2 regions of the Clostridium bornimense genome follow, and region 1 is predicted to be linked to the other one. Evidence: riboswitches for the same ligand, from Rfam matches in the RefSeq annotation. Region 1 holds a riboswitch; the other holds the start of a gene.
The links. Region 1 has a riboswitch for lysine ahead of CM240_RS12940 (Na+/H+ antiporter NhaC family protein). Riboswitches for the same ligand answer to the same signal wherever they lie in the genome.
Positions count from the first base shown of each region.

Region 1 (8,110 bases):
TTGCTGAAAGAAGGAATAGCTGTAGCTAGTAAGTATATTGGAATGAAACAATTGATACTATATGTATTGATGGGATTAATAGGATTAACTATAGTTGGATTTATTATGACATTAATATGGAGAAAAGATGTCGCTAAAAATCGATTAAGTAACTCTATAGCCTGGGTATTAATAGTTATAGTTACGATTACAACTCCAATTTCAATAAGTAATTCTAGAAAAAATGAAACTATATCAGATATATTTTGGGATTTAGTCTTAAATTACAAATCTAATGGATTCAGCTATTCATTTTTAGAAACAGTGGAGAAAAGTAAGAGAAGTAAGCCAGAAAATTATACAAAAGAAAATATAAATGATATAAAAGATACAATTGAAATGAATAAAGCAGAAGATAATAATGATTACATTAATGCAAATGTAATAATGGTTCAGTTGGAGTCGTTTTTTGATCCATTGAAAATAGAAGGTATAACGTATAACATGGATCCAATACCAACATTCAGAGAAATTAGCAATAATTATACTTCTGGAGAAGCGCATGTATATACGTTCGGCGGAGGAACTGTAAAATCAGAATTTGAGTTTTTAACAGGTATGGCAGTAAAGAATTTTTCTACAGGAGAAGTGCCATACAATACAATTTTAAGAAAACAACCTGTAGAGTCTATTCCGAGAATCTTAAAAGAATATGGGTTGACATCTCATGTAGTTCATAATTATGAGGCAACATTTTATGCAAGAGATGAAGTATATAAGAATATAGGTTTTGATACATTTACGCCAATAGAATCTATGACAAACTATGATACAACACCAATAGGATGGCCTAAAGATAATATACTTGGTAAATATATAGATGAGGCTATGGATTCTACAGAAGGAAATGATTTTGTATATGTAGTTACTGTACAAGATCATGGAGGTTATGATTATGGTGAAGAATATGAGAAGACAATTACAGTAGATGAAGGAGATATAGATGATTGGGATAAAAAGCAACTTGAGTATTATTGTAATCAATTATATGAAACAGATCAATTTATAAAAAGTTTAATAGAAAATTTAGAAAATAGAGGTGAACCAGTTATCCTTTCACTAGTGTCAGATCATTTACCAACATTAAATGTAATAACGAATGAAAATGCAAGTTATATAGACAAGTATAAAGTTGACTATGTAATATGGGACAATATAGGGTTGGAGAAAAATGATGAAAATATAGAATCATATCAGTTATCAACTAAAATATTAAATTCATTAAATATAACGGAAGGTATTATTCCTAATATTCATAATACATTAAAAAATGAAGATGATTATGATGAAAAGTTAGCTCTTATACAGTATGATATGTTATTTGGGAAGAACTACTATATGGGCAATGAGAAGTTGGAGAAAATTGAAACTAGTATAGGAGTAAAAAATGTTTGTATTGATCAGACATATATCGAAAATGGAGCTCTTGTAGTGAAAGGTGAAAATTTTACTGAATTCTCAAAGATATATGTTGGTAAAAAGGCATATGATACACAACTTATTGATGGAACGGAACTTAGAGTAGATAATTTTACTGGTGATTTGGACAAGGTATCGGTGAATCAAGTTGCTAGACAAGCGGGTAGGAGCAACAAGATTTTAGCTGGTAGCAACTAAAAGAAAAGTAGTATGGAAAAGTATCCATACTACTTTTCTTTTAGTGAAAATTCATTGCAATATCTAAGAAAATCCTTTTTTAATTTATCAATTTCTTTATCTATATAAGATGGTTTTAAGCCATCTTTTTTTAAGGCTGATCTAATAGTAGCTTCATCGCCTTGATATTTATCTAATAAAAATTCATTAAATGTCATTTCTGTTATAGGGACTATTTTAGTAACACCGTCAATTAATACAGATTTTAAAAGCATAGTTACCTCCTTATTATGTAATATTAAATAAGTATTCTTTATTATATAATTATAATGATATACTATATAAATACAATAATATTATAATTTTAGGAGGAAGTAATTATGGTAAAGCACATAGTTATGTGGAAGTTAAAAGAAGAAGCAGAAGGTAAAACAAAAAAGGAAAATGCGGAGATAATTAAGAACTCATTAGAAAGTTTAAAGAATAAAATTTCCGAAATTGTTGAGATAGAAGTAGGTATAAATTGGAATGATTCAGACGCAGCTTATGATGTTGTTCTATATTCTGTATTTAATACAAGAGAAGATTTAGATTCATATCAAGTAAATCCTCATCATGTAGAAGCGGCGGGATATATAAAAAAGGTTGTAGAATCTAGAATCGTAGCAGATTATGACAAGTAAACAACAATTTACATTGACAATAATATATTAGCCATGATATAAATTATATAATTGAATATTCCGTGATAGAGGCGCGATAATTAAGAGTATTTAGATGGACTTAAGCAGGATGAAGTTTAACGAAAGGAATTGTCGCCGAAGTTTAGTATTAATGCTTTAATATACTATGCTGGTTTTGCAGATAATATCTTTAAGACTGTCATAAAGGAATTTTATGGAGAGCTATCACTCGCGACTTATGATTATTAATGTTAATTTTAAGCTTAGAGTGTATGCTCTAGGCTTTTTTTACATTTAATAGAAAAAATAGGAGGAGAGAAAGTGAAGAACAAAAGAAGAGTATTACGTACTTTTATGCTGATATTGTTAATAACAATATCAATGACAACAATAGCATTAGGTAGTGATGGAACAGAAATAAAAAATGTTGATAGATATGGGGTGCTAACTTTATTACCGCCATTAATTGCAATTATTTTAGCGTTTATAACAAAGAATGTAATAGTATCACTATTTATAGGTCTGATTTCGGGAGCATTTTTAATTTCCCTAGTAGATTCTACAGTTATAAATGCTATATTTATAACAATAACAGAAATTGTACAGAGGATGATAAATGCATTAGCAGATCCTTGGAATGCAGGTATAGTACTTCAGGTTTTAGTTATCGGTGGAATAATAGCATTAGTAGCAAAGATGGGTGGAGCAAAAGCTATTGCAGAGGCTTTGGCGAAAAAAGCCAAAGGACCAATAAGTGCACAAATAATAACATGGATATTAGGACTTTTAGTGTTTTTTGATGATTATGCTAATTCACTTATAGTAGGTCCTATAATGAGGCCGGTTACAGATAAAATGAAAATTTCTAGAGAAAAATTAGCATTTATAATAGATGCAACAGCGGCACCTATTTCAGGAATTGCAATAATATCTACCTGGGTAGGTTATGAATTAACTTTAATTAAGGATGCATTTGCAGCAATAGGTCAAGAGGTTGATGGATTCAGTGTATTTTTACAGACGATACCATATAGGTTTTATAATATACTTATTCTTTGTTTTATAGTATATACAATACTAATGAAAAGAGAATTTGGATCTATGTATAAAGCTGAAGTTAGAGCGAGAACCACAGGTAAAGTATTAAGTAATGGAAATATAGAAAGTACAGAGGAACATGCTGAATTAGAGCCAAAAGCTAATGTAAAATTATCAATATGGAATGCCATAATTCCTATAGGTGTTTTAATAGTTGGGGCAGTAATTGGATTTTATTTAAATGGTAAGTCTATAGTTATGTCTGGAGATGATACTGCTGCTATAGATATTATAAGAAATTCACCTATGTCATTGAGATCTATACAAACTTGTTTTGGAAAAGCAGATGCATCTATAGTATTATTCCAATCAGCACTTTTAGCATCTATAGTGGCAATAGTAATGGCAGCAAGTAAAAAGATATTCACAGTTGGAGAAGCTATTGAAACTTGGATAGAAGGAATGAAACCATTAATTATTACAGCTGTGATACTTGTTTTAGCATGGGCTTTAACAGGAGTTATTAAAGATTTAGGTACAGGAGATTATTTAGTATCTATTTTATCTGATAAAATACCAGCATTTATATTACCATCAATTATTTTCATACTAGGAGCAATTATATCATTTGCTACAGGAACAGCTTATGGAACTATGGGTATTTTAATGCCACTTGCAATTCCGCTAGCATTTTCAGTAGGTTCAGGGAGTATGAATTTAGTTATAATAAGTGCTAGTGCAGTACTTACAGGAGCTGTATTTGGAGATCATTGTTCACCAATATCTGATACAACAATACTTTCATCTACAGGTGCTGGATGTAACCATATAGAACATGTAAGAACACAAATGCCATATGCATTATCAGTAGCGGCAATATCCATTCTAGCTGGGTATATACCAGCGGCGCTAGGTATAAGTATATGGATTGTATTGCCAGTATCAATATTATTAGTAGGAGCAACAGTATATATAGTTGGTAAACCAATACCAAAGGCTAAAGACATGTAGAAGTTCATTAATTCTTTATATATAAACTATTAAAGTTTTCTTAACAATATTGAATTCATTTAGCAAATTTATTATCATTATTAGTGAAAGTTAGTAATAAAGTGATATAGTTTTGATATTTAAAAAATTATTTTCACTTAATAAGGGGGAAGAGTAAATGAGCGGAATTCAAGTATTGTTTATAGTATTAGCTGTAGTATTAGTTTTTCTAGGAAGCTTATTACCTAAATTTATAAAATCATTACGATAAAATACTAAGGAAGTAAGAGTGTTACAACTACAGTAATATTGATAGTACTAGTATTAAGGAAAATAGGAACTTTTTATTAGTAAATAATAAAATTGAATATAGAATAATTAGAGTAAAGTGGCTTAATAAAAGTCACTTTATTTTTTATTAGTATAAGGAATTACTTACTATTGTAAATGTATACAAAGGAAGTCCGGGTTAACTTTGTATACATTTACAAATCTATATTTATACATTTATATAAAATTAAAACTGTATTATAATTAATTTGAGAAAACGTTTTAAAGGAGTGGGGTTTGTGAAAAAGATAAAACATTGGTCAGCTTTAATCGTAGCAGTTATTCTTATGTTTACTATGATGCAGATACCTTTATTTACAGCATCAGCAGCAAGTGATGCTACTGTATATGTAAAGATTAGGTACAATAGGCCTGATGGGGATTATAGTAATTGGAATTTATGGGTTTGGGAAACTGGTAAAGATGGAAAACAAGTAGATTTTATGGGAAAAGATGATGATGGTGTATTTGCCGTTGTAGAATCTACAGAAGAAGCAGGTGAAATAAACTTTATAGTACGTAAAGGTGATTGGGAAGCTAAAGCTACATCTGATGAAAAGGTATCGTTATCTAATGGAGATCAAGAAGTAGTAGTTACTCAAGGGGATGCAAGCGTTACTGTTTCAGAACCAAAGGCAATTAATAGGGATTTTGATAATGTTAAGTTAAATATTCATTACTATAGATTTGGACAAGACTATGATGAATGGGATGTATGGTCTTGGATAGATGATGGTAAGGGAGTTGCGTTTACAGATGAAGATGATTATGGAAAGATAGCAACAGCATCTTTTGATAATGTTAAGGATGCAGAAAGTATAGGGGTTATAATAAGGAAACCAGATTGGTCAGCTAAAGATTGTGATATTGATAGATTTGTAAATCTTGCATATGCTAATAATAATGGAGAAATTAATGCATATTTTTTACAAGGCGATGAAAATATATATTATTATCCAGATGAACCAATTAAACAACCAGCAATTAGCTCATTTAAGATAGATTCATTAAATGATTTTAGTTTTAAAGTTAATGCAAAACTAGCAGATGATACAAAAGTAGTTTTAAAGGAAGATAATAAGGTTATAGACGAAAGTAAGTATAAATTAACAATCAATGATAATAAACTTAGTGGAAAGATAAAGACAGATTCAAAGATTGATATAAATAAGACTTACACATTAGAAATAAAGGGATATACTTCAGCAATATCTAGTTTTGGTAAGATATATGAAACAGAAGATTTTGCAAAGTTATATACATATGATGGTGATTTAGGAGCTTTATACTCAAAAGATAAAACAAAGTTTGTATTGTGGGCACCAACAGCAAGCAAGGTCCAAGTAGCTTTTTACGGAACTAATGGTAAAGATTATACATGTGCCGCTAAAAAGACTGTAGATATGGTACAAGGTGATAATGGAACTTGGTCATTAGAACAATCAGGTGATTTAAATGGAACCTATTACAACTATTTAGTTACTATCAATGGAAAGACTAATGAAGTTACTGATCCATATGCAAAAGCAGTAGGAGTAAATGGTAACAGAGGGATGGTAGTAGATTTAGATTCAACAGATCCAGAAGGTTGGGACACAGATACTAAGCCTGAGCTTAAAGATGCAACAGATTCTGTAATATATGAAATTCATATAAGAGATTTTTCTATTAGTGAAGATTCTGGAGTATCTGTAGAATATAGAGGTAAATATAATGGATTCTGGGAAGAAGGGACTAAAGTTCCTGGAACTGATATAAAAACTGGTATAGATCACTTAAAAGAATTAGGGGTAACAACAGTTCATTTATTACCAACATTTGATCAAAGATCAATAGATGAAACAAAGTTAGATAAAGCACAATTTAACTGGGGATATGACCCACAAAATTATAATGCAGTAGAAGGATCATATTCTTCAGATCCATACACAGCAGAAGTTAGAATAACTGAATTTAAAGAAATGGTACAAGCACTTCATAAAGCTGGAATAAGAGTTGTTATGGATGTTGTTTACAATCATACAGGATCTACTGCGGATTCATTATTTAATTTAGCAGTACCAGATTATTATTATCGTCAAGATGCCGAAGGAAACTTTTCAAATGGGTCAGGTTGTGGAAATGAATTAGCATCTGAACGTTCTATGGTTAGAAAAATGATAGTAGAATCAGTTGTATACTGGGCTGAAGAATATCATATTGATGGATTTAGATTTGACCTTATGGGGCTTCATGATATTACTACTATGAAGGAAATTAGAACTGAGTTAGATAAGATAGATAAGACTATAATAATGTATGGTGAAGGATGGACAGGTGGAACTTCTTCATTATCAAGTAGTGAGGCTGCGTTAAAAGCTAACGTTCCTTTATTTGGGGAAATGCAAATAGCAGCATTTAGTGATGATATTAGAGATGGTATAAAAGGACATGTATTTACAAATACAGAACCAGCTTTTGTTAATGGTGGAGATGATTTCGAGGAAACTATAAAGTTCGGTATTGTTGGTTCTACTAAGCATGATGGTATAGATTATAGCAATATCGGTAGAGATCATACACAAGTTGATCCATGGGCAAATGAACCATATCAAACAGTTAATTATGCTTCTGCTCATGATAACTTAACATTATGGGATAGATTACAAACAACTAATCCAGATGCAACTGATGAGGAGTTACAAGCTATGAATAAGATGTCAGCTGCAATAGTATATACTTCTCAAGGTATACCATTTATGCAAGCAGGAGAAGAGTTTGCTAGAACAAAGGTTAAAGAAGATGGAACTTTTGATGAAAATAGTTATAGTTCTCCTGATAGTGTAAATCAATTAGATTGGTCAAGAAAAGGAGAGTATTCAGATTTATTTAATTACTATAAAGGATTAATTGAACTTAGAAAATCTCATAAGGCATTTAGAATGAATTCTACTGAAGACATTCAAAATAACTTAACTTTCTTAACAGAAGGTACAGATTTTACTGGTAAAAATGTTGTTGCTTATACATTAAAGGGAACTTCAGTAGGAGATAGTTGGGAAAATATAGCTGTAGTATTTAATGCTAATGAAGAAGATGTAGAAGTGACTCTTCCAACAGATGATTGGACAGTAGTAGTAGATGGAGCAAAAGCCGGTGTAGAAGAATTAGCTAAGATTACTGGAAATAAAGTAACAGTACCAGCAGGAACTTCATATGTTCTTGTAGATACAAAGAGCTATGAAGCTAGTAATGTAGTAGTACCACCAGCAGATAATGAAGAGGGTAATGATGATAATAATGGTGGAACTAAGACAGATACAAATACTGAAGAAACAACAAATAGCAATACTGAAGAAGTAACAAATAGCAATATAAATAATAAGAAACCATCAAATACAATTCTTACAAAGACAGGTTCAGTAGGAACAACTGCTGTAATAGCTGTAGGAATG
Region 1 is NZ_HG917868.1:2,841,754-2,849,863, reverse strand. Features, by position in the region: gene CM240_RS12955 (LTA synthase family protein) at 1-1,656, shown strand, start outside; gene CM240_RS12950 (hypothetical protein) at 1,686-1,910, opposite strand; gene CM240_RS12945 (Dabb family protein) at 2,016-2,318, shown strand; lysine riboswitch at 2,377-2,551, shown strand; gene CM240_RS12940 (Na+/H+ antiporter NhaC family protein) at 2,640-4,367, shown strand; gene pulA (type I pullulanase) at 4,916-8,110, shown strand, end outside.

Region 2 (8,110 bases), 360 kb from region 1:
CCTGTCCCCGAAGGGACTTCCTCGATTAAGAGTAATTCAGGAGATGTCAAGTCTAGGTAAGGTTCTTCGCGTTGCTTCGAATTAAACCACATGCTCCGCTGCTTGTGCGGGCCCCCGTCAATTCCTTTGAGTTTTAATCTTGCGACCGTACTCCCCAGGCGGAATACTTAATGCGTTTGCGACGGCACGGAGGTCATGACAACCCCCACACCTAGTATTCATCGTTTACGGCGTGGACTACCAGGGTATCTAATCCTGTTTGCTCCCCACGCTTTCGAGCCTCAGCGTCAGTTATCGTCCAGTAAGTCGCCTTCGCCACCGGGGTTCTTCCTAATCTCTACGCATTTCACCGCTACACTAGGAATTCCACTTACCTCTCCGACACTCTAGACCTCCAGTTTGAAATGCAGCACCCAAGTTGAGCTCGGGTATTTCACATCTCACTTAAAGGTCCGCCTACGCTCCCTTTACGCCCAGTAAATCCGGACAACGCTTGCCACCTACGTATTACCGCGGCTGCTGGCACGTAGTTAGCCGTGGCTTCCTCCTTTGGTACCGTCATTATCGTCCCAAAAGACAGGGCTTTACGATCCGAAAACCTTCATCACCCACGCGGCGTTGCTGCATCAGGCTTTCGCCCATTGTGCAATATTCCCCACTGCTGCCTCCCGTAGGAGTCTGGACCGTGTCTCAGTTCCAATGTGGCCGATCACCCTCTCAGGTCGGCTACGCATCGTCGCCTTGGTGAGCCGTTACCTCACCAACTAGCTAATGCGCCGCGGGTCCATCTTATAGCGGATTGCTCCTTTAAAGCTAAAGCCATGCGACTTCTACTTCTTATGCGGTATTAATCTTCCTTTCGGAAGGCTATCCCCCTCTATAAGGCAGGTTACCCACGTGTTACTCACCCGTCCGCCGCTAACTCCACTCCCGAAGGAGCTTTGTTCGCTCGACTTGCATGTGTTAAGCACGCCGCCAGCGTTCGTCCTGAGCCAGGATCAAACTCTCAATTTAAAAAGTTTGATTACTAGCTTAGTACTAGTTTGCTGACTTCATATATATGAGTCAATTTAAAGAATTAACTGGTTATATGTTTCTTCTGTTCAATTTTCAAAGATCATCTGTCGCTCTCTTGCGACGCTCATTTATTATATCAAAGCTATCGAATCTTGTCAATAACTTTTTTCTTTTTTGTTACTGCTCTCTCGCAGCGACAAGACTTATTATAGCACCTGTTTTATATAAAAAATTTATCAATTGTTCTTTTTTTGATATTTATCATAAGAATACTTAAAATTTCTCTATTTTTCTTTGTTTTATGTATATTGATATACACGGGACATTTGTCGTTATTCTTACATAAATCTTACAATTATATACATAATACAATCTTATATAGTATTATCTACTTCGATATTATCTATACTTCCAACTAAATATACGCTTCTTATAAATCTTGTACTGCTGAATACAAATTTCTAAAGTCAACACCTCTAATTTTGCTATAATAACTCCAATTATAGAGTTTTATATAACTAATCACTTCCTGAGATTTATCCCCTAATCTCTTTGCTACTTCTATAAGATCATCTAAATCATTTTATATTTTCTTCTATACTACCTTTGCAAATATATAACCAACTATTGTTGCTATAATGATTAGCAATAATATTAATACAAAAATCTTAATAATCCCAGTTGATAATTTTTCTTTATGTCTTTTCTTTCTTGTGAGCCTTCTCATATAATACTCCTTCTATTGAATTATTTTACATTATTGTATCATATAATTCTTAATAAAATAACAAAGTACTATCATATAATAAAAAACTTTATGCTCCAGTCCTCTGATTATCAAACTTACTAAAAAAGCTGTCACACCTTTCGTGCAACAGCTCATTATTAGAAACTTTTGATTTCTTACCTATTCACTATTTTTCTTAAAACTATTCTAAATAGCCTTCTCTATAAAGCAATTCTGCCATTAAAACAGCTCCACCTGCTGCTCCTCTTAATGTATTGTGGGAAAGTCCAACAAATTTATAATCAAATATAGTATCTTCTCTTAATCTACCAACAGATATTCCCATTCCTCTTTCTATATCTCTATCTAAATGAGTTTGTGGTCTATTTTCTTCTTCAAAATAAGTAATAAATTGCTTTGGTGCTAATGGAAGTTCAAGTTCTTGAGGTCTTCCTGAATATTCAGCCCATTTAGTTAAAATTTGTTCCTTAGTTGGTTTCTTCTTAAATGAAACAGAAACAGTTGCTAAATGTCCATCTAATACTGGAACTCTAATACATTGAGCTGATATTGTTATACCATCAACAAATTTTATCTCATCATTTTCAATATGGCCCCATACTTTCAATGGTTCTTGTTCACTCTTTTCTTCTTCTCCACCGATAAATGGAATGATATTATCCTCCATCTCAGGCCATTCTTTTAAAGTTTTACCACTTCCTGAAACAGCTTGATAAGTAGAAACTACTACCTTTGTTGGTTCAAATTCTAATAATGCTGTTAATGGTGGTACATAGCTTTGTATTGAACAGTTAGGCTTTGTAGCTATAAACCCTCTCTTTGTTCCTAATCTCTTTCTTTGTGCATTAATGATTTCTAAATGAGATGCATTTATTTCTGGAACAATTACTGGTACGTCTTTTGTCATTCTGTGAGCTGAATTGTTTGACACGACAGGAATTTCAGCTTTTGCATATGCTTCTTCTAATTCCTTTATAGTATTTTTGTCCATATTTACTGCACAAAATACAAAATCAACATCATCCTTAACTTCTTCTATATTATTAAGGTTTCTTATAACCATTGGTTTTACCCATTCTGGCATAGGTATATCAAGTTTCCATTTTGATCCTACCACTTCTTCATAACTTTTTCCTGCACTTCTACCACTAGCTGCTACTACAGTAACATCAAAATATGGATGATCTGTCAATAATGTAACTAATCTTTGTCCAACAAAACCTGTAGCCCCAAGTATACCTACTCTTAATCTCTTTTTCACGATGAATTCCCCCTAAAAATTAGTTTAAATATTTAGCGTAATTAAATGCTATAGGTACATTTTTATATCAAGAAAAGCCCTGGAGAAATCCACGGCTATTAATTCATGTTGAAATACATGAAAAATTAACTACTTCGGATAGCACTCCACAACACTGTGACAGTCTTACATATATTTTATGCAAGCCCAGCAATATAGTCCTTAAAGCATTAACTATACACTTCGGCGATGATTCCTTTTCCATTACTTCATAGCGCTTACCTCCATAATGGTACTATTAAACATCGCACCTCTATCATTACAACTAATATTCACATGTTTTTATAATACACTTATTTATCTTTAAAATCAAGTGACTTGTAATAATTTGTATTTACTTAGTTATTATATTTTTAAACATACTTTTATGTACATACACTATCAACAACTTTGAACATCATAATAGACGAAACTACTTGATCTTTATCGGAAATATTTTCTAAAGTACAATATACAGCTAAAAATTGATTTCCTTCTTTGGGTTGAGCAAACTGATTATCTGATTCAACTTTATATACATTATTTATAATACTAGTATAAATAGAACATATGGTTACCAAATATTAAATAGTGATAAGAAATCAATATGAATATAATTTTACCTCTATTAGGAGAGAAAGAGCTATAAATAAAAAAGAACCTTAAAAAGGTTCTTCTAAACTCCACCTAAAATTAATTTTAGATAATAATAGTCCATTGAATCATCAACTTTTAAAATTGCAGCACATCCCAAGCACATTAATACTACTATGCCTAATGATACAGAAGAACATATTATTCCTGCTAGTGCCATACCACTTCCATTTATCTCTCCTTGTGATCTCTGTATTTGTGATCTTCCTACTATGCCCAAAACCAATCCTACTATTCCCAAAATTACACCTAAAAAAGCAAATATAAAAGTTATCGAAAATACTATTGATATAATTCCTAATATCATAGATGCAATAGCCAACCCTGAATTTTTTTGCATACTTTTTTCCTCCTAATTTATAAGACACTAATAATAATATATCATATCCACATATTTACTTTCAATTAGTATAATTCCTATTTTTCAACCTTTTTTATTAAGATGCAAAAATTCCTTAAAACATTTTCTTCAAATATATTAGTACATCACCTTAAATTAACCATTTATTTTGTCTTATTTAATAACTTTTTTAAATAAGCTACCTGTTTATCATATACTGTCTTATTTCCATATCTCACTTCTTCATATGTAATAGGAATTTCAATCATTACTGTGTACTAAAAAAGCTCTCGCCTACAAATTTTCATTTGTTATTGCGAGAGCCTTATCTTTTTAATAGGTTATATAATATTAAAACTATTTGTTAGTGAAGTATCTTTCTAATAATCCTTTGAATGCCATTCCGTGTCTTGCTTCATCTTTACACATTTCATGAACTGTATCATGTATAGCATCTAAGTTTTGTTGTTTTGCAAGTGTTGCTAATTGTTTCTTACCTTCTGTTGCTCCATATTCTGCTGCAACTCTAGCTTCTAAGTTTGCTTTTGTATCTGCTACTACTACTTCTCCTAGTAATTCAGCAAATTTTGCTGCATGTTCTGCTTCTTCAAAGGCAATTCTCTTATACGCTTCTGCTACTTCTGGATATCCTTCTCTATCAGCTTGTCTACTCATTGCTAAGTACATACCAACTTCTGTACATTCTCCAACAAAGTTTGCTCTTAATCCTTCTAATATTTCTGGATCTACTCCTGCTGCTACTCCGATTCTGTGTTCATCAGCCCATTTTAATTCTCCTGCTTGCTCTTGGAACTTATCTGCAGTGGCCTTACAAATTGGGCACATTTCTGGTGCTGCATCTCCTTCATGAATATATCCACATACTGTACAAATAAACTTCTTCATAACTAAATTTCCTCCATAATATTCTTATTTAAATTATATATATATAAACCAAATCTTTCACTTGTATCTTTTTAATTATTTGTTAGTGAAGTATCTTTCTAATAATCCTTTGAATGCCATTCCGTGTCTTGCTTCATCTTTACACATTTCATGAACTGTATCATGTATAGCATCTAAATTTTGTTGTTTTGCAAGTGTTGCTAATTGTTTCTTACCTTCTGTTGCTCCATACTCTGCTGCAACTCTAGCTTCTAAGTTTGCTTTTGTATCTGCTACTACTACTTCTCCTAGTAATTCAGCAAATTTTGCTGCATGTTCTGCTTCTTCAAAGGCAATTCTCTTATATGCTTCTGCTACTTCTGGATATCCTTCTCTATCAGCTTGTCTACTCATTGCTAAGTACATACCAACTTCTGTACATTCTCCAGTAAAGTTCGCTCTTAATCCTTCTAATATTTCTGGATCTACTCCTGCTGCTACTCCGATTCTGTGTTCATCAGCCCATTTTAATTCTCCTGCTTGCTCTTGGAATTTATCTGCAGTCGCCTTACAAATTGGGCACATTTCTGGAGCTGCATCCCCTTCATGAATATATCCACATACTGTACAAATAAACTTTTTCATAACTAAATTCCCTCCATAACATTTTTATTATACTTATATATCTCAATTAAATCTTTATTTTTATCTTTTGTGCTTTTACATTTTGTTTTCATTCGTTACTCACATTTATTATTATATAATAATTATTATTTGTTATCAATAGCTTTTTATAATATTTTTATATTTTTTTAGTTTTATTTAGGTATTATACATATCGTTTTAATCTATTAGCTTTGCAGTAAAATACTGTATCATAATTTATATAACTAAAATATATAAAATTAAAAAATAATATGACTATCGCAATAAATTTTATAAGCAAAAGCCCTCTTTTCAGTGCATCATTATGAAAGAAATTCCTATGTAATTTCTCTAATTATGTTATTATAACTTCTATAAAATTTATTCATCAACCTAGTATAAATTACTTGTCCAATACTATAATTTTTTTCGCGAGAAAACTTCATTAATCACGTATATAAACTTCACCCTATTAAAATTAATCCAATTTTAAGATGTATATTGCATGTACATTTTAACGATTATATCGTCTTCTGTATTAATCAAAATAAAAGATTATATATAGGATAAGATAATATTCCATATACATTTGAATTACTATACTTAATTGACATTGCTACAGCATTTTTCTGAGATTTTAAATTAATACTATCAATATCCTTACTAAATTTTTTAGTAGTGTTGTCCGAAAGTATCACATTATCATTGCCTCTAATTTGTATATTACACTCAGTATTTAACGATATATTCTTCATTAGTTTTACTAGGATTAGATAATACCCTATACTTTACCGATTCAGAAGTACTATTCATTATCTGCATCATAGATTCTTTTAAAGTAGATTCCATTCTATCTATTAAAATACTTCTCAATAAAATATTAAAAATTACTCCACTAATAATAAGTATGGTACCTAATCTTAAAAATAACTTAAATTTAAAAAGCAACTTATTATCACCGTTTAAAAAACGACTTAAATAAGTTGCTCTATAATTATGAATCGTGAATTGCTAATCGTGATTTTTTTACTGTCCCACTTTCTAAATTTCCATAAGTTTTTTATCAATCATTTCCTTAGCCAACTTCGGATTTGCTTTTCCTTTGCTCATTTTCATAACTTGACCCATTAGGAATGATGCAGCTTGAGTTTTTCCCGTCTTAAAATCTTCTACTGACTTAGGATTATTATCTATTACCTCTAACACCATTTTTTCTAACTCATCAGAAGAACTTATTTGCATAAGACCTTTCTTTTCAATTATATCCATTACAGCATCATCAGTAACAAATAATTCATCTAATACTTCCTTACCAGCAGTAGTACTTATCTTACCAGCTTCTATAACCTTAATAAGTTCTGCTAATTTTTCTGGTAAAACAGCTATATCTTTTGATTCTAATTTCTTTTCTTTTAATATTCTTAGGATATCTCCTAAAATCCAGTTTGCTGCTATCTTTGGTGTTGCTCCTTTATCTACAACCACTTCAAAGTAAGTAGCAAGGCCCTTATCCCCTATAAGAATATCTACTTCTTTTTCACTTAATGAATATTCTTTTAAAAATCTTTCTCTCTTTTCATCTGGCATTTCTGGAAGACTATTTTTTATAGCTTCAACTTGTTCACTACTTATTATAATAGGTGCAAGATCTGGCTCTCTGAAATATCTATAATCATGAGCCTCTTCCTTAGTTCTCATTGGAATAGTTTTTCCTTTTCCACTATCCCATCTTCTAGTTTCTTGAACTACTTTATGACCTTCATTAAATTGATATAATTCTCTTTGTCTTTTTTCTTCCTTTTCTAATGCCTTTTGAAGTTCTCTAAAAGAGTTAATATTTTTAAGTTCTACTCTTGTTCCAAACTCTTCTTGTCCTACTGGTCTTAAAGATATATTAGCATCACATCTTAATGACCCTTCTTCCATACGACAGTCAGATACTTCAGCATATTCTAATATTCCTTTTAAAGCCTTCATAAATGCAACAGCTTCACCAACTGATCTTATATCTGGTTCTGTTACTATTTCCGCAAGTGGTACACCAACTCTGTTATAATCTATTAATGAAATTGGTTCGCCTTCAACGTGAACAAGTTTTCCAGCATCTTCTTCAATATGAATCCTATTTAATCTAACCTTTACATCTTTACCTTCATAATTAAATTCTACTAATCCATTTGAACATATTGGAATATCATATTGTGATGTTTGATATGCCTTTGGTAAGTCAGGATAAAAATAGTTTTTTCTGTCCATTTTGTTATATAAATTTATATCACATCCAAGTGCCTTTCCTGCCTTAATTGCTAAATTAACTACTTCTTCATTTAATACTGGTAATGTCCCCGGTAACCCCATACATATTGGACAAGTATTTGCATTAGGCTCTGCTCCAAACTCTGTAGAACAAGAACAAAATATCTTTGTCTTAGTTTTTAATTCTGCGTGGATTTCTAATCCTATAACTGTTTCAAAATTCATAACTCTGTCCCCTCCTATAAATCTAGAACTAATGCTTTTTCCAAGCTATAAGCTGCCTTAA
Region 2 is NZ_HG917868.1:284,742-292,851, reverse strand. Features, by position in the region: rRNA gene CM240_RS01335 (16S ribosomal RNA) at 1-1,014, opposite strand, end outside; gene CM240_RS18115 (hypothetical protein) at 1,613-1,744, opposite strand; gene asd (aspartate-semialdehyde dehydrogenase) at 1,947-3,026, opposite strand; lysine riboswitch at 3,158-3,329, opposite strand; gene CM240_RS17160 (DUF4352 domain-containing protein) at 3,431-3,625, opposite strand; gene CM240_RS01325 (DUF4190 domain-containing protein) at 3,721-4,038, opposite strand; gene CM240_RS01320 (NADH peroxidase) at 4,396-4,944, opposite strand; gene CM240_RS01315 (NADH peroxidase) at 5,020-5,568, opposite strand; gene CM240_RS01310 (hypothetical protein) at 6,298-6,516, opposite strand; gene gatB (Asp-tRNA(Asn)/Glu-tRNA(Gln) amidotransferase subunit GatB) at 6,610-8,049, opposite strand; gene gatA (Asp-tRNA(Asn)/Glu-tRNA(Gln) amidotransferase subunit GatA) at 8,064-8,110, opposite strand, start outside.
Region 2: linked by a shared signal. The riboswitch ahead of asd (aspartate-semialdehyde dehydrogenase) and the one ahead of CM240_RS12940 (Na+/H+ antiporter NhaC family protein) in region 1 are both predicted to bind lysine.